Regions from separate parts of the Streptomyces sp. NPDC038200 genome, predicted to be linked through region 2. Evidence: riboswitches for the same ligand, from Rfam matches in the RefSeq annotation. Region 2 holds a riboswitch; the other holds the start of a gene.

Region 1 (11,619 bases), on a different contig from region 2:
TCCGTACCCGCCCCCGAGCTCGCGGCTGCGCTCAGGCGGGGGACATGCCCATGCCGGCAGCGCGGTGGAACACGCTCCGCAGCTGCCGACGGCGGTGCCGAACGGCGGAGGGGTGGCGGCCATGACGTCCGAGGAGATCGGCTACCGCGGGCCCACGGCCTGCGCGGCAGCCGGCATCACCTACCGGCAGCTCGACTACTGGGCCCGCACCGGCCTGGTCGAGCCCAGTGTGCGGCCCGCCCACGGGTCCGGCACCCAGCGTCTGTACAGCTTCCGGGACGTCGTCGTCCTGAAGATCGTGAAGCGGTTCCTGGACACCGGGGTGTCGCTGCAGAACATCCGCACGGCCGTGCAGCACCTCAGGGAACGCGGTTTCCGCGATCTGGAGCGGATGACCCTGATGAGCGACGGCGCCACCGTGTACGAGTGCAGCTCGCCGGACGAGGTCCACGCCTTGCTCCAGGGCGGTCAGGGCATCTTCGGCATCGCCGTCGGCGTGGTGTGGCGAGACGTGGAAAGCGCCCTCTCCCAGCTGCACGGCGAGCGCATCGACACCGGCGAGACCCTCGTCGGGCACAACCCCGCGGACGAGCTGGCGCGGCGCCGCAACCGGGCGGTCTGACCGCCGGACCTCCCGCGAGGGGCCTCCGGCACCACCGCGTTGTCAGTGCCGTGGTGCAGCATCGGAGATGTGAGAAACGCGCCCACGATCCTGCATCTCGACATGGATGCCTTCTTCGCCTCGGTGGAGCAGGCATCCAAGCCGAGCCTGCGCGGGAAGGCGGTCGTCGTGGGCGGCCTCGGACCGCGCGGGGTGGTGGCCACCGCGTCGTACGAGGCACGGGTGTTCGGCGTGCACTCGGCGATGCCGATGGCACAGGCGCGCCGGCTGGCCCCCAACGCGGCCTACCTGGTGCCGCGCTTCACTCTGTACCGGGCGATCAGCGACCAGGTGATGGCGCTGTTGCGGGAGCTGTCGCCGCTGGTCGAGCCGCTCAGCCTGGACGAGGCGTTCGTGGACCTGGAAGCGGGCGGAGTGGCCCGGGACGAGGAGTCGGCGCGACTGGCGGGAGAGAAGCTGCGCGCGGACATCCGGGCGGCCACCGGGCTGACCGGATCGGTGGGGCTCGCCGCGTCCAAGATGCTCGCGAAGATCGCCTCCGAGCAGGCCAAGCCGGACGGCCTGGTGCTGATCGAACCGGGGACCGAGCGGGCGCTGCTGGGGCCGATGTCGGTGCGCACCCTGCCGGGGGTGGGGCCGGCCACCGGGGACCATCTGCGCAGGGCCGGGATCACCACGGTCGAGGAGCTGGCCGAGGCGGGCGAGGACGAACTGGTCCGGCTGGTCGGGAAGGCGCACGGGCACGGTCTGTACGCCATGGCCCTGGCCCGGGACGACCGGCCCGTGGTGGCCGAGCGGGAGACCAAGTCGGTGTCGGTGGAGGACACGTACGACGTGGACATCCATGACCGGCTGCGGGTCGGCCTGGAGGTGCAGCGGCTGGCCGACCGGTGCGTGGGGCGGCTGCGCGGGGCGGGGCTGTCCGGGCGGACGATCGTGCTCAAGGTGCGGCGGTACGACTTCTCCACCCTGACCCGCTCCGAGACGCTCAGAGGGCCCACGGACGACCCCGCGGTCGTCCGGGAGGCGGCGGCGCGGTTGCTGGATTCCGTGGACACCACGGGCGGGGTGCGGCTGCTCGGGGTGGGGGTGTCCGGGCTCGCCGACTACACGCAGGAGGACCTGTTCGCGCAGGCCATGCCGGTGCCTGCGACGGTGGAGCCGGAGCAGGCGGCGGTCGAGGCCGTCGCGGAGCGGCCGGAGCCGGTGGAGCGGCAGTGGCGGGCCGGGCAGGACGTGCGGCACGCCGAGTACGGGCACGGGTGGGTGCAGGGGAGCGGGCTGGGGCGGGTCACCGTGCGGTTCGAGACGCCGCAGTCCCCTCCGGGGCGGGTGCGGACGTTCTTCGTCGCCGATCCCGGGCTGGAGTCCGCCGAGCCGTTGCCGTTGGTCGCGGGAACCGACCTCGCCCACCCGGCCACCCGTCTCGACCGGCCGCCCGGCAGTGACCGCCGGGGATCTCCCTCCAGTGACCGCCACGCGGCTACGCCCCGGACCCCGGCGGCCTCGGCGGACGCCCGGCCCGCGACACCTGAGGATGTGGACCAGGGGGGCGAGGTCCGGCCCGGGGCCGTGGGGGCGGGGGGCGGTTGAGGTTCGCCCCCGGAAGGTGACCGGGGGCGAAGGGCGAGGGGCGGGCGAGGTTCAGCCCGTGGGGCGGTGACGGCCGAGGCGCGGCCCGGGGCGGAAGGGTGGGGCGATGTCCGTGGGGCGAATGTGGAGGAGGAGGCGGGTGGGGCAGTCGGAGGGATGCGGGGTGTGGGGCGGGGCCGGAGCGAGTGGAGGGGCAGCGCTCAGGGTTCCTCCGAGCCCGCGAGTTTGCCGAAGTCGCGGTCCGGGACCTTGGGGGGTGCGGTCACGTCGAGGCCGTAGTGGTGGTAGAGCTGGAGTTCCTGTTCGGGGGAGAGGTGACGACCCACGCCGAAATCGGGGGCGTCCCTGATGAGGGCGCGTTCGAAGGGGACGCGCAGGGTGCCCTCGACCAGCTCGCTGGGCTCCAGGGGGACGAAGGCGTCCCGGGAGAACAAGCCGGTGCGTATGGCCGCCCACTCGGGTACACCGGTCGCGTCGTCGAGGTACACCTCGTCGATGGTGCCGATCTTGGTGCCATCGCGGTCGAACGCCTTGCGGCCGATCAGGTTGCGCGGATCGATGTCGGTCTGCACGGCCCCTCTCCCTCCACTTGGTCGCAACTCATCCGTAAGCACTACAAAAGAGCACATTCAAGCGGGCGGCCACTCGAAGGCCCCGGCGTTGACCTCGCTGGTACCCTGACAGCGGCTGCTGACCCCGTGCGGGAGAGTCCTCCGACCACCTCGGAGGCGCCGAAGGAGCAAATCCTCCCCGGAATCTCTCAGGCCCACGTACCGCACGGACGAGGTCACTCTGGAAAGCAGGGCGGATGTCGACGGCTTCCGCCCTCACCGACGGTGAAAGCCGGCGTCCCCGGGCGCCCGGTGAAGCTCTCAGGTTGAGATGACAGAGGGGGAGGCCGTCGGGGTACCCATGCCGTGGTGCCCCTCGAAGGTCGCGTCAGACCAGGAGGCCTCCGCAATGACCGCCCATCGCATTCCGCTCTCCGAGCTCGAAGCCGGCATCCCGTTCGAGCAGCGCCACATCGGACCCGACCAGGAGGCGCGGGCCAAGATGCTCGCGCAGGTCGGCTACGGCTCGCTCGACGAGCTGACCGCCGCCGCGGTCCCGGATGTGATCAAGAACGCCGATGCCCTGGACCTGCCGGGCGCGCGTACCGAGGCGGAGGTGCTCGCCGAGCTGCGCTCGCTGGCCGACCGCAACCAGGTCCTCGGCTCCATGATCGGCCTGGGCTACCACGGCACCTTCACCCCGCCCGTCATCCTGCGCAACGTCATGGAGAACCCGGCCTGGTACACGGCCTACACGCCGTACCAGCCGGAGATCTCCCAGGGCCGTCTGGAGGCCCTGCTGAACTTCCAGACGATGGTCGCGGAGCTGACCGGTCTGCCCACCTCCGGCGCCTCCCTGCTGGACGAGGGCACGGCCGCCGCCGAGGCGATGGCGCTGTCCCGGCGCATGGGCAAGAACAAGAAGGGTCTGTTCCTGATCGACGCGGACGCGCTGCCGCAGACGATCGCCGTGATCGAGACCCGTGCCGAGCCGACCGGTGTCGAGGTCGTCGTCGCCGACCTCAGCGAGGGCATCCCGGCCGAGGTCGCCGAGCGTGAGATCAACGGCGTGCTGATCCAGTACCCGGGCGCCTCCGGTGCCGTACGGGACATCAAGCCCGTCATCGAGCAGGCGCACGAGCTGGGCGCGCTGGTCACGGTCGCCGCGGACCTGCTCGCGCTGACCCTGCTGACCTCGCCGGGCGAGCTGGGCGCGGACATCGCGGTGGGCACCACCCAGCGCTTCGGTGTGCCGATGGGCTTCGGCGGACCGCACGCCGGCTACATGGCCGTGCACGAGAAGTTCGCGCGCAGCCTCCCCGGCCGTCTCGTCGGCGTCTCCGTCGACGCCGACGGCAACAAGGCGTACCGGCTCGCGCTGCAGACCCGTGAGCAGCACATCCGCCGGGAGAAGGCGACCAGCAACATCTGTACCGCGCAGGTGCTGCTCGCCGTGATGGCCGGCATGTACGCCGTCTACCACGGGCCCGAGGGCCTGCAGACCATCGCCCGGCGCACGCACCGGTACGCGACGATCCTCGCCGCGGGCCTGACGGCCGCCGGTGTCGAGATCGTCAACGGCGCGTTCTTCGACACCGTCACCGCGCGCGTGCCCGGCAAGGCCGCCGAGGTCGTCGCCGCCGCCCGGGAGAACGGGGTCAACCTGCGTCTGGTCGACGCCGACCATGTCTCCGCGGCCTGCGACGAGACCACCGGCCGCGCCCAGCTGAGCGCCGTCTGGTCCGCCTTCGGCGCGCAGGCCGACATCGAGGCGCTGGACGCGACCGCCGAGGACACCCTGCCCGCGGCGCTGCTGCGCACCGACGCCTACCTCACCCACCCGGTCTTCCAGCAGCACCGTTCCGAGACCGCGATGCTGCGCTACCTGCGCAAGCTGGCCGACCGTGACTACGCGCTCGACCGCGGCATGATCCCGCTGGGCTCCTGCACCATGAAGCTCAACGCGACCACGGAGATGGAGCCGGTCACCTGGCCCGAGTTCGGCCAGCTGCACCCCTTCGCCCCGGCCGAGCAGGCGCAGGGCTACCTCACGCTCATCCACGAGCTGGAGGACCGCCTCGCCGAGGTCACCGGCTACGACAAGGTCTCCCTCCAGCCGAACGCCGGTTCGCAGGGCGAGCTGGCCGGTCTGCTCGCCGTACGCGGCTACCACCGTGCCAACGGCGACGAGCAGCGCACCGTCTGCCTGATCCCCTCCTCCGCGCACGGCACCAACGCGGCCAGCGCCGTGATGGCCGGCATGAAGGTCGTCGTCGTCAAGACCGCCGAGGACGGCGAGATCGACGTCGAGGACCTGCGCGCCAAGATCGAGCAGTACCGCGACGAGCTGGCGGTGCTGATGATCACCTACCCGTCGACGCACGGTGTGTTCGAGGAGCACGTCGCCGACATCTGCGCCCAGGTCCACGAGGCCGGCGGACAGGTCTACGTCGACGGCGCCAACCTCAACGCGCTCGTCGGCCTCGCCAAGCCCGGCCACTTCGGCGGTGACGTCTCCCACCTGAACCTGCACAAGACCTTCTGCATCCCGCACGGCGGCGGCGGCCCCGGCGTCGGTCCGGTCGCGGTCCGCGAGCACCTGGCGCCGTACCTCCCGAACCACCCGCTGCAGCCCGAGGCCGGCCCGGAGACGGGCGTCGGCCCGATCTCGGCGGCCCCCTGGGGCAGCGCGGGCATCCTGCCCATCTCGTGGGCGTACGTCCGGCTGATGGGCGGCGAGGGCCTGAAGCGGGCCACGCAGGTGGCCGTGCTCTCCGCGAACTACGTCGCCAAGCGCCTGGAGCCGCACTACCCGGTGCTCTACACCGGCCCCGGCGGTCTGGTCGCGCACGAGTGCATCATCGACCTGCGCCCGCTGACCAAGGCGACCGGCGTGAGCGTGGACGACGTGGCCAAGCGCCTGATCGACTACGGCTTCCACGCGCCGACCATGTCCTTCCCGGTGGCCGGCACGCTGATGATCGAGCCGACCGAGTCCGAGGACCTCAACGAGCTGGACCGGTTCTGCGACGCGATGATCGCCATCCGCGCGGAGATCGAGAAGGTCGGTTCCGGGCAGTGGCCCGCCGAGGACAACCCGCTGGGGAACGCCCCGCACACCGCCGCCGCGCTCGGCGGTGAGTGGGCGCACGCCTACAGCCGCGAGGAGGCCGTCTTCCCGGCCGGTGTCTCGGCCGCCGACAAGTACTGGCCGCCGGTGCGCCGTATCGACCAGGCCTTCGGCGACCGCAACCTGGTGTGCTCCTGCCCGCCCCTGGACGCCTACGAGGACTGAGTGAACGAAGGTGAGGGCCCCGTCCGCGACACGGACGGGGCCCTCACCCGTTCCCGGGCCGTCGCCGGGACGTCTCACTCGTTCCTGGGCCGTCGCCGGGACGTCTCACTTGTGCCCGGGCCGTCGCCAGGACGTCTCACTTGTTCCTAGGCCGTCGCCAGGGACACCTCGGTCGCCTTGATCAGGGCGATGACGTCGGAACCCACGAACAGGCCGAGGTCGCCGACCGCGTCCTTCGTGATCACGGCGGTGATCCGGCCGCCGGCGACGGAGATCTTCACGGACGCCATGGCCTCGCCGGTGGTGAGCTGGGTGATGGTGCCGGGCAGCTGGTTGCGGATCGACAGGCCCTCGACCCGCTGGGTGGCGAGGGAGACCTCGGTCGACTTCACCAGAGCGTGGACGGGCGTGCCGGGGGCGAGGGCGAGCTGCTCGGTGGCCTCCAGGGTGATGGCGGCCGTGAGCTGCGGGCCGCCGTCCAGGCGGACCTTGACGGTGGCCATGACCTCGCCGGGGTGGACCTCGGTGACGGTGCCGGGGAGCTGGTTGCGGATGCTCAGGGTCATGGGCACCCACCGTAGAGCGCCGGTCCGATCAGGCCGGGTATGCGTGGGTCTGCGTCGCCTTGACCGTCGCCCAGACCGATGCACCCGGATGCAGGTCCAGTTCGGCGGCGGCGACCGTCGTGAGGTCGGCCGCGAGGGGCAGCTCCCCGGTGAGTCCGGCGCGGATCTGGTCGCCGTGCGTCTCCAGGCCGGCGACCTCGCAGCGCCACAGGTTGCGGGCGCTGGCCCCGGTGGGCCGGTCCCGGAACAGGGTCACGGAGGACGGCGGGAACGCCACGAAGACCGGGCCGTACAGCTCCTCCGTGGTGGTGATCGCCGGCCCCGCGTCCAGCCGCACCGTGTGTCCCGCGGCCCGGCCCCGGTAGAGGTTGAGGCCGACGAGCCGGGCGATGTAGTCCGTGCGGGGGTGCCGGGCGATGTCGGCGGGGGTGCCCTCCTGGACCACCCGGCCGTGCTCGACGACCACCAGCCGGTCCGCGAGCACCATGGCGTCCAGCGGATCGTGGGTGACCAGGACCGAGACCGCCTCGAACGCCGCCAGGTGGCGGCGCAGCTGGGCGCGGACCTCCAGGCGGGTACGGGCGTCCAGGGCCGCCAGCGGCTCGTCCAGGAGCAGCAGGCGGGGACGGGTGGCCAGGGCGCGGGCGAGGGCCACGCGCTGGGCCTGGCCGCCGGAGAGACGGCGCGGCTTGGTGCCCGCGTGGTCGGTGAGACCCATGCGCTCCAGCCACGCCGCCGCCTGGGTACGGGCCTCGGCCTTGCCCGCGCCCCGGCAGCGGGGGCCGAAGGCGACGTTGTCCAGGGCGGAGAGGTGGGGGAAGAGCAGGTAGTCCTGGAAGACGACGCCGACCGGGCGGGACTCCGGGGGCGTGTGTTCCAGCGAGGCACCGTCCAGGCGGAGGTGGCCGTCCGTGAGCGGGGTGAGGCCGGCGAGGGCGCGCAGGGCTGTGGTCTTGCCGGCGCCGTTGGGGCCGAGGAGGGCGACGACGTCCCCGGGGGCGGCCGTCAGGGTGACGTCCAGACGGAATCCGGCGTGGTCACGAGAGCCGGTGCGGTCGACGACGAGGCGGGCGTCGAGACCGGTGGCCGGGGGGTGGTGGTGCGGGGGCGTGGGCGCCGTCGGGGCGTGCGAGGGGGCGGCGCTGCCGGCCGGTGCGGGTGTCGTTCCCCCGGGTGGGGCGGCGTTCGTGGCCGTGGGGTGGGAGGGCGGTGTCGTGTCGTCGTTTGTTGTCATGATGTCGTCATCCAGCGGTCCCGGAGCGCCGCGAGGACCGTGATCGACACGGCCAGCAGCACCAGGCTGAGGGAGATGGCGGCCTCGGGGTCGTTCTGCAGGGCGAGGTAGACCGCGAGGGGCATGGTCTGGGTGCGGCCGGGGAAGTTGCCCGCGAAGGTGATCGTCGCGCCGAACTCGCCGAGTGCCCGGGCCCAGGCCAGCACCGAGCCGGCCGCGACACCGGGGGCGATCAGCGGCAGCGTGACCCGCCGGAACGCGGTGAAGCGGGAGGCGCCGAGCGTGGCCGCCGCCTCCTCGTAGCGCGCGTCGGCGGCCCGCAGGGTGCCCTCGACGCTGATCACCAGGAACGGCATCGCCACGAACGCTTCCGCGATCACGACCCCGGTGGTGGTGAACGGCAGGGTGATCCCGAACCAGGCGTCGAGCCACTTGCCGACGACGCCGTTACGGCCCAGTGCGAGGAGCAGTGCCACACCGCCGACGACCGGCGGGAGGACGAGCGGCAGGGTGACCAGCGCCCGTACCAGGCCGCGGCCGGGGAACTCCGTACGGGCCAGCAGCCAGGCCAGCGGCACCCCGAGGACGAGGCTGACGGCCGTCGCCGCGGTGGCGCTGATCAGGGACAGCTGGAGCGCCTGCCACACCTCGGTGCTGGTCAGCCGGCCGGGCAGGCCGCGCCAGGGCGCGCGCACGAGCAGCGCGAGCAGCGGCAGCAGCAGGAAGGCCATGGCCAGCAGGCCCGGCAGCAGCAGCGGCAGCGGCACTCCCCGCCGGCCGCCGGTGCCGACGCGGCGACGCCGCGGCCGGTCCGTGCGGGGACCGGTCGCGGCGCCGGGCTCGTCGAGCGGGGTCACGGCTTGAGGAACCCGGCCTCGCTCAGGACCTTCTGGCCTTCGGCGGACCGCACCAGCTCGATGAAGGCCTTGGCCGCCGCGGTGCTCCGGGAGTCCTTCAGCAGGGCGATCGGGTAGTCGTTGACGGCCTTGGCCGACTCGGGGAACTCCACGCCCTCCACCGTGCCGCCCGCCGCCTTCACATCGGTCTTGTAGACCACCGCGGCGTCGGCCTCCTTCAGCACCACCTTGTTCAGGGCGGACTTGACGTCCTCCTCGTAGGAGACCGGGGTGAGCTTCAGGGCGGCGGCGTCGAGGGCCTTCTGGGCGGCGGCGCCGCACGGCACCGCCTTGTCGCACAGGACGACCTTCAGGCCGGGCTTGGTGAGGTCCTTCAGGGAGGCCACCTTGTCGGGGTTGCCCGGCAGGGTGGCGATCTCCAGCTGGTTGCGGACGAACGTGGCCGGGGTGCCGACCGCGTCCTGCTCGTCCGTCACGATCTTCATCGTCTTGGGGCTGGCGGCGGCGAAGACGTCCGCCGGGGCACCGCTGGTGATGCTCGCGGCGAGGGTGTCGCTGCCGCCGAAGTTGAAGCTGACCTCGGTGCCGGGGTGCGCCTGCTCGAACTCCTTGCCCAGCGTCGTGAAGCTCTCCTTCAGGGAGGCCGCCGCGAACACGGTGACCGTGCCGGACAGCTTCGGGGAAGTGGACGCCGACGTCTCCGGAGAACCGGAGGCGTCCTTGGAGTCCGACGAGGAGGAGCAGGCGCTCAGTGCCATCAGGGCGGCGGCTCCCGCACCGGCCAGTTGCAGCATCCGCCGGGTCCGGCGCACGGAACGGGTCATCACGGATCTACTCCTCGGGTTCTGTGGAAGAGCTGTCGCGCCCTGGGTACGGCCGGGCATCGGCCGTGCGGCGATGATACTGCCGCATCTGCCAGGTGTAAGTCTCCTGTCGCATCGCATGAGCCGCGAACTTGTGACTTGTAGCTTGCATGTGCGTTTGTACGGCACTCAGGGGCAACGTCCTGGCCGACGCCGGCCCTGGCTTCGACCCGGCCCGGCGCAAGGACCAGCAGGACGGGCGCGTCGGCGAAGTCCGGGTCGGTCTCGGCCCAGGACAGCAGCGCGTGGCGGGTCACCATCGACGGCACCCCCCTGGACGAGGCCGGGCCCCAGCTGGTGCTTCCGCAGGACCGCTGCGGGGCCCGGCACAGCGGCGGGATCACGGCGATCCGGGTGGACGGGGGCTACCGCTTCGGACCGGCCGTCCGGAGCGCGGCGCCGGACCGGCGCGGTGCGGCGCCGGCCGCACCCGGCCCCGCGTCGGCGGCTGCTGCGTGAACCGTGCGTCCGTCGCGTGCCGCCGCGGCCGGCTCGGTCCGCGGGCGGTCCTGCCGTGCCGGTGAGCGCGTGGGGTCAGACGCGGTCGATGTGCACGTTGGTGGACTTCACGCGGGCGGTGGCCTCCATGCCGACCTCCAGGCCCAGCTCCTCCACGGCTTCCCGGGTCAGCAGCGAGACGAGCCGGTGCGGGCCCGCCTGGATCTCCACCTGGGCGGCGACATCACCGAGCTTGATCGCGGTGACGATGCCGGGGAAGGCGTTGCGGACGGAGGTGTGGGAGGCGTCCTCCTCACCGCCGCCGCCCTTGGCCAGTTCGACCGAGAACGCGGCGAGGTCCCGGCCGTCGATGAGCCGCCGCCCGGACTCGTCGCGGTGCGTGGTCACCCGGCCGGCGTCGGCCCAGCGGCGGGCGGTGTCCGGGCTGACGCCGAGCAGCCGTGCGGCCTGGCCGATCGTGTAGGACTGCATGCCGGTCACGATAGGGCCCCGCGGCGGGAACCGTGGACCTGGGGTTGGCCGTCGGGTACAACGCGATGGGTCGTCGGCGGACCGGGCGGGTCGCCGGTGCCCCCGCCTCCCGGCTGCCGGGCTCAGCCGGTGTGCACGCGCGGTCGGCGTGTCCGGTCCGGTTCCGCCTCGCGGAGCACCTCCCGGGTGACGGGGGCGACCTCGCCCTGGCCGAAGAGGAAGAAGCGGAGGAAGTTGGCGAACGGACTGCCCTCGGTCCACTCGAAGTAGATGTGCGGGGTGCAGCCCGTCATGTCCCGGACGTGCAGCAGGAGCGCGGCGAGGGCGTTGGGGATGGAGGCGGACTCGAGCGTCAGGATGCGGTAGCGGTTGTGCAGCACCTCGCCGCGTACGGTCAGTCCGGCCTCGAACTCGGAGGGGTCCGTGACCGTGACCTCGACGAAGACGAAGTCGTCCTGCTCGGGCAGTTCGTTGTCGGCCCGGATCTGCTCGACCTTGTCGCGGTACTCGGCCTTGTCGCGCCGGTCGGGCTCGTTGGCGATGAACCGGATCTTGCGGCTGGCCATATCCCTGACGAATCGTTCCGCCATCGGATCCAGGGTCACGCTGGTCACGCGCAGCTCGAAGGCGCGGGCCAGTCGGGACAGCAGCGAGACCAGGATGATGCCGACGATGAAGCAGGCACCGATCTTCACACCGTCGGGGCGCTCGATGACGTTCACGACGGTCGTGTACAGGAACACCACGGAGATGATCGCGAAGGCGACGGTCCAGCCGCGCTGGGCCGCCTTGTGGGCGGCGATGGTCACCGCGATCGCCGCGGAGCTGATCAGTACCAGCACGCCGGTGGCGTAGGCGCCGCCCTGTGCGTCGACGTCGGCGTCGAAGATCCACGTGACCAGGAAGGCGATCAGCGTGAAGACGATGACCATCGGGCGGACGGCGCGCGCCCAGTGCGGGGCCATGCCGTAGCGGGGCAGGTAGCGCGGCATGAGGTTGAGCAGGCCGGCCATCGCGGAGGCACCGGCGAACCAGAGGATCGCGATGGTCGAGACGTCGTACACCGTGCCGAAGGCGTTGCCGAGGTATTCGTGCGCGAGGTAGGCCA
Region 2 (11,619 bases):
TGAGGGAGTCCCGGGCGGGCCAGGCGTCGGCCTTCGCCGCCGCGTCCAGCGAGCCGTACGTCCCGCCGAGCAGGTCGGCCGGCTTGTAGACGCTGCCGCCCAGCTTCTGCGCGACGAGCGTGTCGAACTCGTCCGGTCCGAGGTTCGCGTTGTTGTTGAAGCCGACCTTGAACTCGACCTTGACGACGATCGGCGGGTGGTCGGGGTGGAGCTGGTTCCAGGCGGCCATGTTGTCCAGGCAGCTGCCGAGGTCCTGGTTGCGGCTCTTGCCGTACAGCTCGCCCGGCGTCTTCGCCGCCTCGCAGTTGTTGTCGTTGCCCAGCGGATTGCTGTGGCTGACCCGCCAGCGGTGGCTGAGGCTGTCGGCGTAGACGTCCAGCTCCAGCAGCGAGGCGCCGGAGTCCAGGGCCTGGGCGAAGTACGTGTACTTGGCCTTGTCGTACGCGTTGTGCGTGCCGATGGCCGTCGTCTCGGAGAACTTCGGCGACGCCGCGTGGGCGTTGCCCGGTGCCACCGCCAGCAGTGCGGCGGCTCCCGCGCATGCCACCGACCGTCTGATTCCGCGCATTCGTAACTCCCCTTCGCTGTCGCCGAGTTGGCGGCAGCGTAGGGGGAGGCGATTACTGCGCGGTAGCCCCTGAGAGAACATCAGGCTCGGCGGACACCTCGGCCGCCGAGCGCCACCACAGGCTCGCCGCCCCGTCGGCGCCCACGGTGGCCACCAGCCGCCCGTCGGGACTGAAGGCCAGCGCGGCCACCCGCTCGGTGTTCCCGTCGAACGGGTGGCCCAGGGAACGCGGATGCGCGGGATCGGCGACGTCCCACAGCCGGACGGTCCGCCCGGCCTCCACGGTGGCCAGCAGCCGGGCGTCCGGGCTGAAGGCGAGCGCGGTCGTCTCCTGACCGGAGGACGGCGGAAGCGGCGCCCGGGCCTTCGGGTGCGCGGGATCCGACACGTCCCACAGCCGCACCGGTCCGCTGCTGCCGGCGACGGCGAGGGAGCGGCCGTCGGGGGAGAACCGGGCGGACCGGGCGGTCGTGCCGAGCCTGCACAGGCGCCGCGCCTTCCCCGTCCCCGTGCCGAGCGCGGTGACCTCCGTCCTGCCGTCCGGGGCCGCGCCCGCCAGCAGTACGCCGTGCCGGGTGACCGCCAGGTCCTTCACGGCGCCGGCGACGCCTGCCGCGGACCACCGGGTCGCCCCCGACGCGAGGGACAGCGCCCGCACCTCCCGCGGCCCGGCCGCCACGAGAGTGCGGCCGTCGGGACTGGTCCCGACGGCCGTCACCTGCGGCATGCCACGCGGTACGACGATCCGTTTCGGACGCTCGGGATCCACCACGTCCCAGGTCTGCGTCGCGGAGCGGCCCACCGTCACCAGCGACCGGCCGTCCGGTGTGAAGGTCAGCGCACCGGCGCGGCCGTCGGACCCGAGCCGCCTGCCGCTGACGAGCCACCAGTGCTCGCCGGGGAGCGCACCGGCATCCTCCGGCGCCGCCTCCTGCCACGGCGTCGGCAGCACCTCCTGCACGGCGGCGGCGGTCAGACAGGTCAGGGCGACCAGCCAGGCGGTGAGCAGCCCGGGGAGCCAGCGTCCCCGGGACGACGGCAGGTGCGTCCACGGACGGTGCGGGAACGCCACCTGCGCCGGAACCACCGCCCTCACCGGCAGTGGCCGTGTCCCGAGCGCCGCCGCCAGCCGGGCGCCCCGGCGCTCGTGCGGAACCGGCTCCTCCTCGGGTGGGCTTGCGGCCAGCGCCTGCACCAGACGACCGAGCAGGCTGTCAGCTCGCAGCATTGGACCCCCTCGGCTGCGAGAGCGTCTCGGCGTCCTCGCCCGTCTGCCGGGCGAGGGGCAGCGGGGGATCGGCGGGCTGTCCGGCACCCGGGCCGGTGAGCGGGATCGACTGGAAGAACTTCGCCACGACCAACGGGGTCGTCACACCGACGGCGAACGCGGCGGTGGCGTTCGGCAGCTGTCCCGAGTTCCCCAGCGCCGCGGTGAGGCCGAAGCCGGCGAACAGCCGCAGCCCGATCGCCACCAGCATCACCGGCCGGTCGGCGCGGTTGCGCCACGGCCAGCGCCAGCGGCTGCGCGGACCGGACGGACGCATCAGCGCGGAGAGGTTGAGCGCTTCGGCCACACTGCTGCCGAGCAGACCCCACAACGCCGGGTACAGGTCGATCACGACCATAATAGTAGCGGAGGGTGACTATATAACCGCTCTCCGTGAGGGTGGCGCCGGTGGCCGGTTCCGGCTCAGCACTCGATGATGTTCACCGCCAGCCCGCCCCGGGCCGTCTCCTTGTACTTCACGCTCATGTCCGCGCCGGTGTCCTTCATCGTCTTGATGACCTTGTCCAGCGACACCTTGTGGGAGCCGTCGCCGCGCATCGCCATCTTCGCGGCCGTGACCGCCTTCACCGCGGCCATGCCGTTGCGCTCGATGCACGGGATCTGCACCAGCCCGCCCACGGGGTCGCAGGTCAGGCCGAGGTTGTGCTCCATGCCGATCTCGGCCGCGTTCTCCACCTGCTCGGGGGAGCCGCCGAGCACCTCGGCGAGGGCGCCCGCGGCCATGGAGCAGGCGGAGCCGACCTCGCCCTGGCAGCCGACCTCGGCGCCGGAGATGGACGCGTTCTCCTTGAAGAGCATGCCGATCGCGCCGGCGGCCAGCAGGAAGCGGACCACGCCGTCCTCGTCGGCGCCCGGGACGAAGTTGATGTAGTAGTGCAGGACCGCCGGGATGATGCCGGCCGCGCCGTTGGTGGGGGCCGTGACGACCCGGCCGCCGGCCGCGTTCTCCTCGTTCACCGCCATCGCGTAGAGCGTGATCCACTCCATGGCGTGCGCCAGCGGGTCGCCCTCGGCGCGCAGCTGGCGGGCCGAGACGGCCGCGCGGCGGCGGACCTTCAGACCGCCGGGCAGGATGCCCTCGCGGGACATGCCGCGCCCCACGCACTCGCGCATCACCCGCCAGATCTCCAGCAGGCCCGCCCGGATCTCCTCCTCGGTGCGCCAGGCCCGCTCGTTCTCCAGCATCAGGGAGGAGATCGACAGGCCGGTCTCCTTGGTCAGGCGCAGCAGCTCGTCGCCCGTGCGGAAGGGGTACTTCAGGACCGTGTCGTCCAGCACGATGCGGTCCGCGCCGACCGCGTCCTCGTCCACGACGAAGCCGCCGCCGACCGAGTAGTACGTCTTGCCGAGCAGTTCCGTGCCGGCCGCGTCGTGGGCCCGGACGGTCATGCCGTTGGCGTGGTAGGGCAGGGCCTTGCGGCGGTGCAGGACCAGGTCGTCGTCGAAGGAGAACGCGATCTCGTGCTCGCCGAGGACGTTCAGCCGTCCCGTCCGCTTGATCGCCTCCACCCGTTCGTCGGCCGTCTCCACGTCCACCGTGCGCGGCGAGGCACCCTCCAGGCCGAGCAGCACCGCCTTGGGCGTGCCGTGGCCGTGACCGGTCGCGCCGAGCGAGCCGTACAGCTCGCAGCGCAGGGACGCGACGGAGCCGAGCAGCTCCTCGTTGCGCAGCCGGCGGGCGAACATGCGCGCCGCACGCATCGGGCCGACCGTGTGGGAGCTGGACGGGCCGATGCCGATCGAGAACAGGTCGAAGACCGAGATGGCCACGGATGACTCCTCAATACGGGGGTGGTGCGAAGGGGTGGTGCTCAGGGGGTCGGGGAGGTCGGGGGCGCGGGCACCGCACACGCCGGTACTCCCAGTGTGCGCGGTGCCTCGCGAAAGGTGACCTACTTGTTCAGACCCGGGTACAGCGGGTGCTTGTCGGCGAGCGCCTTCACGCGCGCCTTCAGGGCCTCCGCGTCGTAGGACGGCTTCAGCGCCTCGGCGATCACGTCGGCGACCTCGGCGAAGTCCTCGGCCGTGAAGCCGCGGGTCGCCAGGGCGGGCGTGCCGATGCGCAGGCCCGAGGTGACCATCGGCGGACGCGGGTCGTTCGGGACCGCGTTGCGGTTGACCGTGATGCCGACCTCGTGGAGCCGGTCCTCGGCCTGCTGCCCGTCCAGCTCGGACTCGCGCAGGTCGACCAGGATCAGGTGCACGTCGGTGCCGCCCGACAGGACGTTCACACCGGCCTCGCGGGCGTCCGGCGCGGTCAGCCGCTCGGCGAGGATGCGGGCGCCGTCGACCGTACGGCGCTGGCGCTCCTTGAAGTCCTCACCCGCGGCGACCTTGAAGGAGACCGCCTTGGCCGCGATCACGTGCTCCAGGGGGCCGCCCTGGAAGCCCGGGAAGACGGACGAGTTCAGCTTCTTCGCGAAGTCCTTCTTGGCGAGGATGATGCCGCCGCGCGGTCCGCCGAGGGTCTTGTGCGTCGTGGAGGTGACCACGTCCGCGTGCTCGACCGGGTTCGGGTGCAGACCGGCCGCGACCAGCCCGGCGAAGTGCGCCATGTCGACCCACAGGTACGCCTCGACCTCGTCGGCGATCCGGCGGAACTCGGCGAAGTCCAGCTGCCGCGGGTACGCCGACCAGCCCGCGATGATCACCTTGGGGCGGTGCTCCTTGGCGAGCTTCTCGACCTCGGCCATGTCGACCAGGCCGGTCTCCTCGTCCACGTGGTACGCGACCACGTCGAACTGCTTGCCGGAGAAGTTGAGCCGCATCCCGTGGGTCAGGTGGCCGCCGTGCGCCAGGTCCAGGCCGAGGATGGTGTCCCCGGGCTTGGCGAGGGCGAACAGGGCCGCCTGGTTCGCGGAGGCGCCGGAGTGGGGCTGCACATTGGCGTACTCGGCGCCGAACAGCTCCTTGACCCGGTCGATGGCGATCTGCTCGGCGACGTCGACGTGCTCGCAGCCGCCGTAGTAGCGCCGGCCGGGGTACCCCTCGGCGTACTTGTTGGTGAGGACCGAACCCTGGGCCTCCATCACCGCGAGCGGCGCGAAGTTCTCGGAGGCGATCATCTCCAGGGTCGACTGCTGGCGGTGCAGCTCGGCGTCGACGGTGGCGGCGATCTCCGGGTCCAGCTCGTGCAGGGACGTGTTCAGAACAGTCATACGGCTACGACTCCTCAGCCGGCGGTGAAGGCGGTGTACTCGTCGGCGGAGAGCAGCTCGGCGGGCTCCTCCGTGACGCGTACCTTGAACAGCCAGCCGCCCTCGAAGGGAGCGGAGTTCACCAGCGAGGGGTCGTTGACGACGTCCTCGTTGACCTCGGTGACCACACCGGTGACCGGCGAGTACAGGTCGGAGACCGACTTGGTCGACTCCAGCTCACCGCAGGTCTCGCCCGCGGACACCGTGGAGTCGACGTCCGGGAGCTGGACGAAGACGACATCGCCGAGCGCGTTGGCCGCGTGCTCCGTGATGCCGACCGTCGAGACGCCGTCCTCGGCGACCGACAGCCACTCGTGCTCCTTGCTGTAGCGCAGCTGCTGGGGGTTGCTCATGGCCTGAATTCTCCTGTACACGCGGGAGTGCTGATGACGGGGGGACTGCGGAAACCGCTGGTGAGCGGGCGAATGTGCGCAGGGTCACGCACCGGCCACGGGACCGGTGCCGTGCGCAGGCGCGTCCGCGCTCGGTCTTTACTTCTGGCGCTTGTAGAACGGCAGCGCCACGACCTCGTACGGCTCGTGGTTGCCGCGGATGTCGACGCCGACGCCCTCGGCGCCCGGCGCGGCGTGCGCGGCGTCGACGTAGGCCATGGCGATCGGCTTGCCCAGGGTGGGGGAGGGGGCACCGGAGGTGACCTCGCCGATCACCTCGCCGCCGGCGACGACGGCGTACCCGGCGCGCGGCACCCGGCGGCCCTCGGCGACCAGGCCGACGAGGACCCGCGGAGGCTCGGCGGCGGACCGCTCGGCGGCCTGCGCGAGCGCCTCACGCCCGACGAAGTCCCCTTCCTTCTCGAACTTGACCACACGTCCGAGCCCGGCGTCGAAGGGGGTGAGGGACGTGGTCAGCTCGTGCCCGTACAGCGGCATGCCCGCCTCCAGGCGCAGCGTGTCCCGGCAGGACAGCCCGCACGGGACCAGGCCGACGCCCGCGCCGGCCTCGGTCAGCGCCTGCCACAGCTCGACCGCGTGCTCCGGCTTCACGAACAGCTCGAAGCCGTCCTCGCCGGTGTAGCCGGTGCGGGCGATCAGCGCCGGGACGCCGGCGACCGTGCCGGGCAGACCGGCGTAGTACTTCAGGCCGTCCAGGTCGGCGTCGGTGAGCGACTTCAGGATGCCGGGGGACTCCGGGCCCTGCACGGCGATCAGCGCGTACGCGTCCCGGTCGTCGCGCACCTCGGCGTCGAAACCGGCGGACCGCTCCGTCAGCGCGTCCAGCACCACCTGGGCGTTGGAGGCGTTGGCCACGACCATGTACTCGGTCTCGGCCAGCCGGTAGACGATCAGGTCGTCCAGGATGCCGCCGTCGGCCTGGCAGATCATGGTGTAGCGGGCCCGGCCGACGCCGACGGAGGCGATGTTGCCGACCAGGGCGAAGTTCAGCAGGGCGGCGGCTTCGGCACCGGTGACGGTGATCTCGCCCATGTGGGAGAGGTCGAAGAGACCGGCCCTGGTGCGCACGGCGACGTGCTCGTCGCGCTCGGAGCCGTAGCGCAGCGGCATGTCCCAGCCGGCGAAGTCGGTCATCGTCGCACCGAGCGAGCGATGCAGCGCGTCCAGCGCGGTGTGACGGAGTTCGGTACTGCTCATCGGACGGTCGTCTCCCAGGGCAACAGGGATGGGGCGAGGAACGTTCCTCCCCATCTGTCATCGGAACCTGAGAGGTTCGCCACGACCGCCACGAGGACGATCACGGCTTGCACCTTGGGTGGGGCCGCCGTGCGCGGCGGCCCGCTTTTCAGATGTGCCTCGCCCGCGCGGTAACGGTGCCTGAGAGATTCAAGGGAGGGACTTGCTCCTTCGGCGCCCCGGGCGGCCCGGAGGGGCCTGGGGACTCTCCCGCGCGGATTCAAACGGCCGGTATGCAGTTGGCGCGCACATCATTGCACGCCGCACCCCGGCCATCCAGAGCAAGCTCTTTGTGACCGAGCTGTGGCCGTACGCGCACGAAGCGCCTACCGTTGCCCATTACCTTCTCTTTACATACAACGGGCATGGGGATGACCGAGCCCACAGGGGAGGACGATCAGGGTGAACAGGACCTCGGCCTACGCCACCAACGCCGGCCTCGCGATGCCGAAACAGCCCTCCGCCCCCGCTCGCGAGCGCTGCGCCGACCGCCCCGCGCCGGTCGTCCGCGATCTGCGCGACCGCGCGGGCCGCAGCCCGCACGCCCTCCTCTTCGGCCCCCGCGACCTGGTGGTGATCACCGGGCTGCCCGGCAGCGGCAAGTCCACCCTCATGCACCGCGCGGTCACCGGCCGCCGCATCGACTCCCAGGACACCCGCGACCACTGGGACGCCCGCGTCCCCCGTCGCCTGCCCTACGCGCTCTACCGCCCCCTGGTCCGCCTCGCCCACTACGCCGGACTGCGCCGGGCCCTGCGCACCGGCGAAGGGGTCGTCGTGCACGACTGCGGCACCCAGCCCTGGGTACGCGCCTGGCTGGCCCGCGAGGCCCGGCGGCGCGGCGGCACCCTGCACCTGATCCTCCTCGACGTCACCCCCGGCACGGCCCGGCAGGGCCAGCACGAGCGCGGCCGGGGCGTCTCCCGCTACGCCTTCCGCCGCCACCGCCGTACGACCGCCCGCCTGCTGCGCGCGGTGGAGAAGGGCGAACTGCCCGCGGGCTGCGGTGCGGCGGTGCTGCTCGACCGGGACGCGGCGGACGTCCTGAGCCGCATCGGCTTCACTCGGTGAGGCGCTGTCACAGCCACCCGCTAGCCTTCTTGGTCACAGCAGCGGTTACCAGCAGGCGGTAGGCAGATGGACTTCCCGGCGGACTTTCCCGCGGACTTCCCGGCACAGGCACACCCCCATCCGCACGGCGGTTGGCCCGGCAACGAGCTGGAGGAGGTGCTGTCGGCCTCCCTCGGCGTCCCCTCGGCGGGCGGCCGGATCGTCGAGGTCCTCGGCCGGAGCTTCCTGTGGATCCCGCTGCCCGGCGGCGGGGGCCCGGACAGCGGCCCGCTGGACCTGCCGACGCTGGACGTCGACGGCCAGGCGTACGTCCCGGTGTTCAGCTCCGAGGAGCAGCTGCGCCAGGTGGCCGGCTCCCACATGTCGTACACCATCGCCCCGGCGGTCGAGTTCGCCCGCGGCCTGCCCCCGCAGGTCGGCATCGCCGTCAATCCCGGGGGCGTGGTGGGCATCCCGCTCCCGCCCGAGGCCGTGGCCGAACTGTGCCGCGCGGGCCGCACCCCGCTCGACGGCCCCAGCAGCGGCGGCCGGGTCCGGCTCTTCGAGCCGGACTGGCAGGACGACCCGGTCGACTTCCTCTCCGCCGCCTCCGCGGAGTTCGCCGAGACCGGCGTGGTCCTCACCGCCCGCCGCTGCCTGGCCGCCGTCGAGACCGCCGACCCCGTGATGTTCGTCGGCGTCGAACTCTCCCAGTGGGAAGGCGACCTGCGCGCCCTTCCCCTGGCGGCCCTGGGCCGCGCCCTCGGCAAAGTCCCGGTCACGTGGCCGGTCAACCTCGTCCTGCTGGACGTGACCGACGACCCGGTGGCCGGCTGGCTGAAGTCGAACGTCCGGCCCTTCTACCAGAACGGTCTCTAGACCCGCCCACCGGAACGGTCTCCGGATCCGTCCACCGCAACGGTCTCCGGATCCGTCCATCGGCGCGGTCGACCGGCCCCGGCCGGAGGCGGCCCGACCCGAAGGGGCGCGGGGAACCGCGCGAGACCCCACCACTTCCCGTACTCGCGCGCGACCCAGAGGTCCCGAGCTCCTGGGCGCATAAGCTGTCTCCTGACACGGGGCACTGATGAGAAGGGCCGGTACGACAGGTGAGCGCGAGCCACAGCGGCAGCGTCGAGCACATGCTGCGCCAGGTCACGCCCGGACGCTACGACGCCTACGAGGCATTGCTGCGCGCCCTCGCCACCCCCTCCTCCGGCCAGATCTGGATGTTCCTGTGGCACGGCCAGGCCGGCTCCCCGGACGCCCAGTACGGGAACATGGAGGTGGACGGCTCCCACTACGCCCCCTGCGTGACCTCCGCCCAGGAACTGTCCGCCAGTGGCTGGAACCGGTCCTACGAAGTGGTCGACGGCCTGGACGTGGCCCGCACCCTCTACCCGGACCACTACGGCCTCTGGCTCAACCCGCACGCCCCGGGCGGCGGTGTCGGCATCCCCTGGCTCGATCTGCGCCGCATCGCCACCGGTCTGGACCGGCAGCCCGCCGGCCCGCTCCGCCTGTCGGAGCCCGGCGTCGAGGTCCCGCAGTTCTATGCCCTGCTCGCGCAGAACGCGCACCGCACCCCCGCGCTCCGCTCGCTGCGCCGCGCCTGGGTGCAGCCCGCGCTCGGGGCGCCGTATCTCGCCATCGGCCTGGACGTGTACGAGACCTCGCCCGCCGCCGTCGACTCGGTGCGCGCGATGATGCAGCAGTCCGTCGGTGCGGTCCCGGAGGGGCTGCCGGTGTCGACGGTCGCGATGACCGACGACCACGACCCGGTGGTGATGTGGATGCGGGCCAACGCGCGCCCCTTCTACGACCGTGAGGCCCACGTCCCCGCGCCGCAGCCCCAGCTTCCGGCCCCGCCGCAGGCACCCGCCGGCGGCTACGGCTATCCGCCGGTGCGCGGCGGCTACTGAACAACCCGGCCCGACGGCGGGCTTTTTGGGCCTGATCGCAGAATTTACGTGGCCGACACATTTCTGCGCGCGTAGATGACGACCGAACGTCCCGAACCGCGCAGATTCGCCCTTCTGTCCCAACTGGACCGTGTCCGGGGGCCGTTACCCACTGTTCGGATAACGGAATCCCCTGGACTGCATCACGGTTGCGCATACTTTCGCCGCCAGCTCTGGCGGGTGATCGCAACGACGCTGAAGACTCGCGACTCAGACATGAGGTCGAGACCTCATGATCGATGGCAAGTCGACAAAGCCGCAATCCGCGGCAGGCGCAGGCCGGTCACCACCGGCGAGAGGGGTCGCTCACCGTGACCGCACCGATCGAGACCACCGGGGCGGCAGCCGAGGCACAGCCGGAGGCTGTGCTGGAGGGTGCCGGTAAGGGGCAGATCGAGGGTCGTTCCCTGGGCCAGATCGCCTGGACCCGGTTCAAGAAGGACAAGGCCGCCGTCGCGGGCGGCGTCATCGTGATCCTGCTGATCCTTCTCGCCGTCCTCTCGCGTCCCCTCCAGTCCATGCTCGGACTCGACCCCAACGCCTTCAACCAGGACCTGATCACCCCGGACACCTCGCTGCCCAAGGGCAGTTGGGGCGGCATGAGCGCGGACCACCCGCTCGGCGTCGACCCGAAGTTCGGCCGGGACATCGCCACCCGCATCCTGGAGGGCTCCTGGGTGTCGCTGGTGGTGGCCTTCGGCGCCACGATCCTGTCCAACGTGATCGGCGCGATCATGGGCGTCGTGGCCGGCTACTACGGCGGGCGGGTCGACTCGATCATCAGCCGGCTGATGGACACGTTCCTCGCCTTCCCCCTCCTGCTGTTCGCCATCTCCATCTCCGCCACCCTCCAGGGCGGCGCCTTCGGCCTCAGCGGCCTGCCGCTCCACCTGAGCGTGCTGATCTTCGTCATCGGCTTCTTCAACTGGCCGTACCTGGGCCGGATCGTGCGCGGCCAGACCCTCGCCCTGCGGGAGCGCGAGTTCGTGGACGCGTCGCGCGGCATGGGTGCCAAGGCTCCCTACATCCTGTTCCGGGAGCTGATGCCGAACCTGGTGGGCCCGATCACCGTGTACTCGACGCTGCTCATCCCGACGAACATCCTCTTCGAGGCGTCCCTGAGCTTCCTCGGTGTCGGCATCCAGCCCCCGCAGGCGTCCTGGGGCGGCATGCTCCGCGAGGCGGTCACCTACTACCAGGTCGACCCCCAGTACATGATCGTGCCCGGCCTCGCCATCTTCATCACCGTCCTGGCGTTCAACCTGCTCGGCGACGGTCTCCGCGATGCTCTCGACCCGCGCAGCCGCTGACGCCGGCCGCGGAGAGCCCGAAAAGTTTCCGACAATGGAGGGGAAAGCGCCCATCATGCGAAGGTCAGCGCTGGCCGCGATCGCGGCCATCGGCACTGCCAGCCTGTTTGTAGCTGGTTGCAGCAAGGCCGATGACAACAAGAACGAGAACGGCACCAAGTCGGCCGGGGCCAACGCCGCGACCAAGGGCGTCGTCAACGTGTCGGACAAGAAGGGCGGCACGGTCACCTACGAGCTGTCCGACGTCCCGGACTCGTTCGACCCGGGCAACACGTACTACGCCTACATGTACAACCTCAGCCGGCTGTGGGCCCGCCCGCTGATGACCTTCCAGCCCGGCGCCGGCGAAGAGGGCAACACCCTCGTCCCGGACCTCGCGGCGGGCAAGGGCGTCCCGAGCGACGGCGGCAAGACCTGGACGTACAAGCTGCGTTCGGGCCTGAAGTACGAGGACGGCTCGCCGATCACCTCGAAGGACGTCAAGTACGCCGTCGAGCGTTCCAACTTCGCGCGTGACGTGCTCTCCCTCGGCCCGAACTACTTCCAGCAGTTCATGGCCGACGGCGACAAGTACAAGGGCCCGTACAAGGACAAGA

The links. Region 2 has a riboswitch for glycine ahead of gcvT (glycine cleavage system aminomethyltransferase GcvT). Riboswitches for the same ligand answer to the same signal wherever they lie in the genome.
Region 1: it holds a riboswitch for glycine, as region 2 does, so the genes downstream of both, gcvP (aminomethyl-transferring glycine dehydrogenase) here and gcvT (glycine cleavage system aminomethyltransferase GcvT) in region 2, are expected to answer to the same signal.

The regions. Positions count from the first base shown of each region.
Region 1 is NZ_JBVJYH010000031.1:55,710-67,328, reverse strand. Features, by position in the region: gene ACZ7KF_RS38840 (MerR family transcriptional regulator) at 1-622, shown strand, start outside; gene ACZ7KF_RS38835 (DNA polymerase IV) at 692-2,215, shown strand; gene ACZ7KF_RS38830 (PRC-barrel domain-containing protein) at 2,416-2,787, opposite strand; glycine riboswitch at 2,907-3,001, shown strand; gene gcvP (aminomethyl-transferring glycine dehydrogenase) at 3,176-6,061, shown strand; gene ACZ7KF_RS38820 (TOBE domain-containing protein) at 6,208-6,627, opposite strand; gene ACZ7KF_RS38815 (ABC transporter ATP-binding protein) at 6,656-7,861, opposite strand; gene modB (molybdate ABC transporter permease subunit) at 7,858-8,718, opposite strand; gene modA (molybdate ABC transporter substrate-binding protein) at 8,715-9,542, opposite strand; partial or broken gene ACZ7KF_RS38800 (hypothetical protein) at 9,834-10,040, shown strand; gene ACZ7KF_RS38795 (molybdopterin-binding protein) at 10,116-10,511, opposite strand; gene ACZ7KF_RS38790 (APC family permease) at 10,634-11,619, opposite strand, start outside.
Region 2 is NZ_JBVJYH010000008.1:321,649-333,267, reverse strand. Features, by position in the region: gene ACZ7KF_RS19765 (phosphatidylinositol-specific phospholipase C domain-containing protein) at 1-568, opposite strand, end outside; gene ACZ7KF_RS19760 (WD40 repeat domain-containing protein) at 621-1,796, opposite strand; gene ACZ7KF_RS19755 (hypothetical protein) at 1,783-2,187, opposite strand; gene ACZ7KF_RS19750 (L-serine ammonia-lyase) at 2,259-3,626, opposite strand; gene glyA (serine hydroxymethyltransferase) at 3,749-5,014, opposite strand; gene gcvH (glycine cleavage system protein GcvH) at 5,029-5,406, opposite strand; gene gcvT (glycine cleavage system aminomethyltransferase GcvT) at 5,545-6,663, opposite strand; glycine riboswitch at 6,708-6,821, opposite strand; glycine riboswitch at 6,822-6,925, opposite strand; gene ACZ7KF_RS19730 (AAA family ATPase) at 7,105-7,773, shown strand; gene ACZ7KF_RS19725 (enhanced serine sensitivity protein SseB) at 7,840-8,631, shown strand; gene ACZ7KF_RS19720 (enhanced serine sensitivity protein SseB C-terminal domain-containing protein) at 8,895-9,674, shown strand; gene ACZ7KF_RS19715 (ABC transporter permease) at 10,025-11,023, shown strand; gene ACZ7KF_RS19710 (ABC transporter substrate-binding protein) at 11,079-11,619, shown strand, end outside.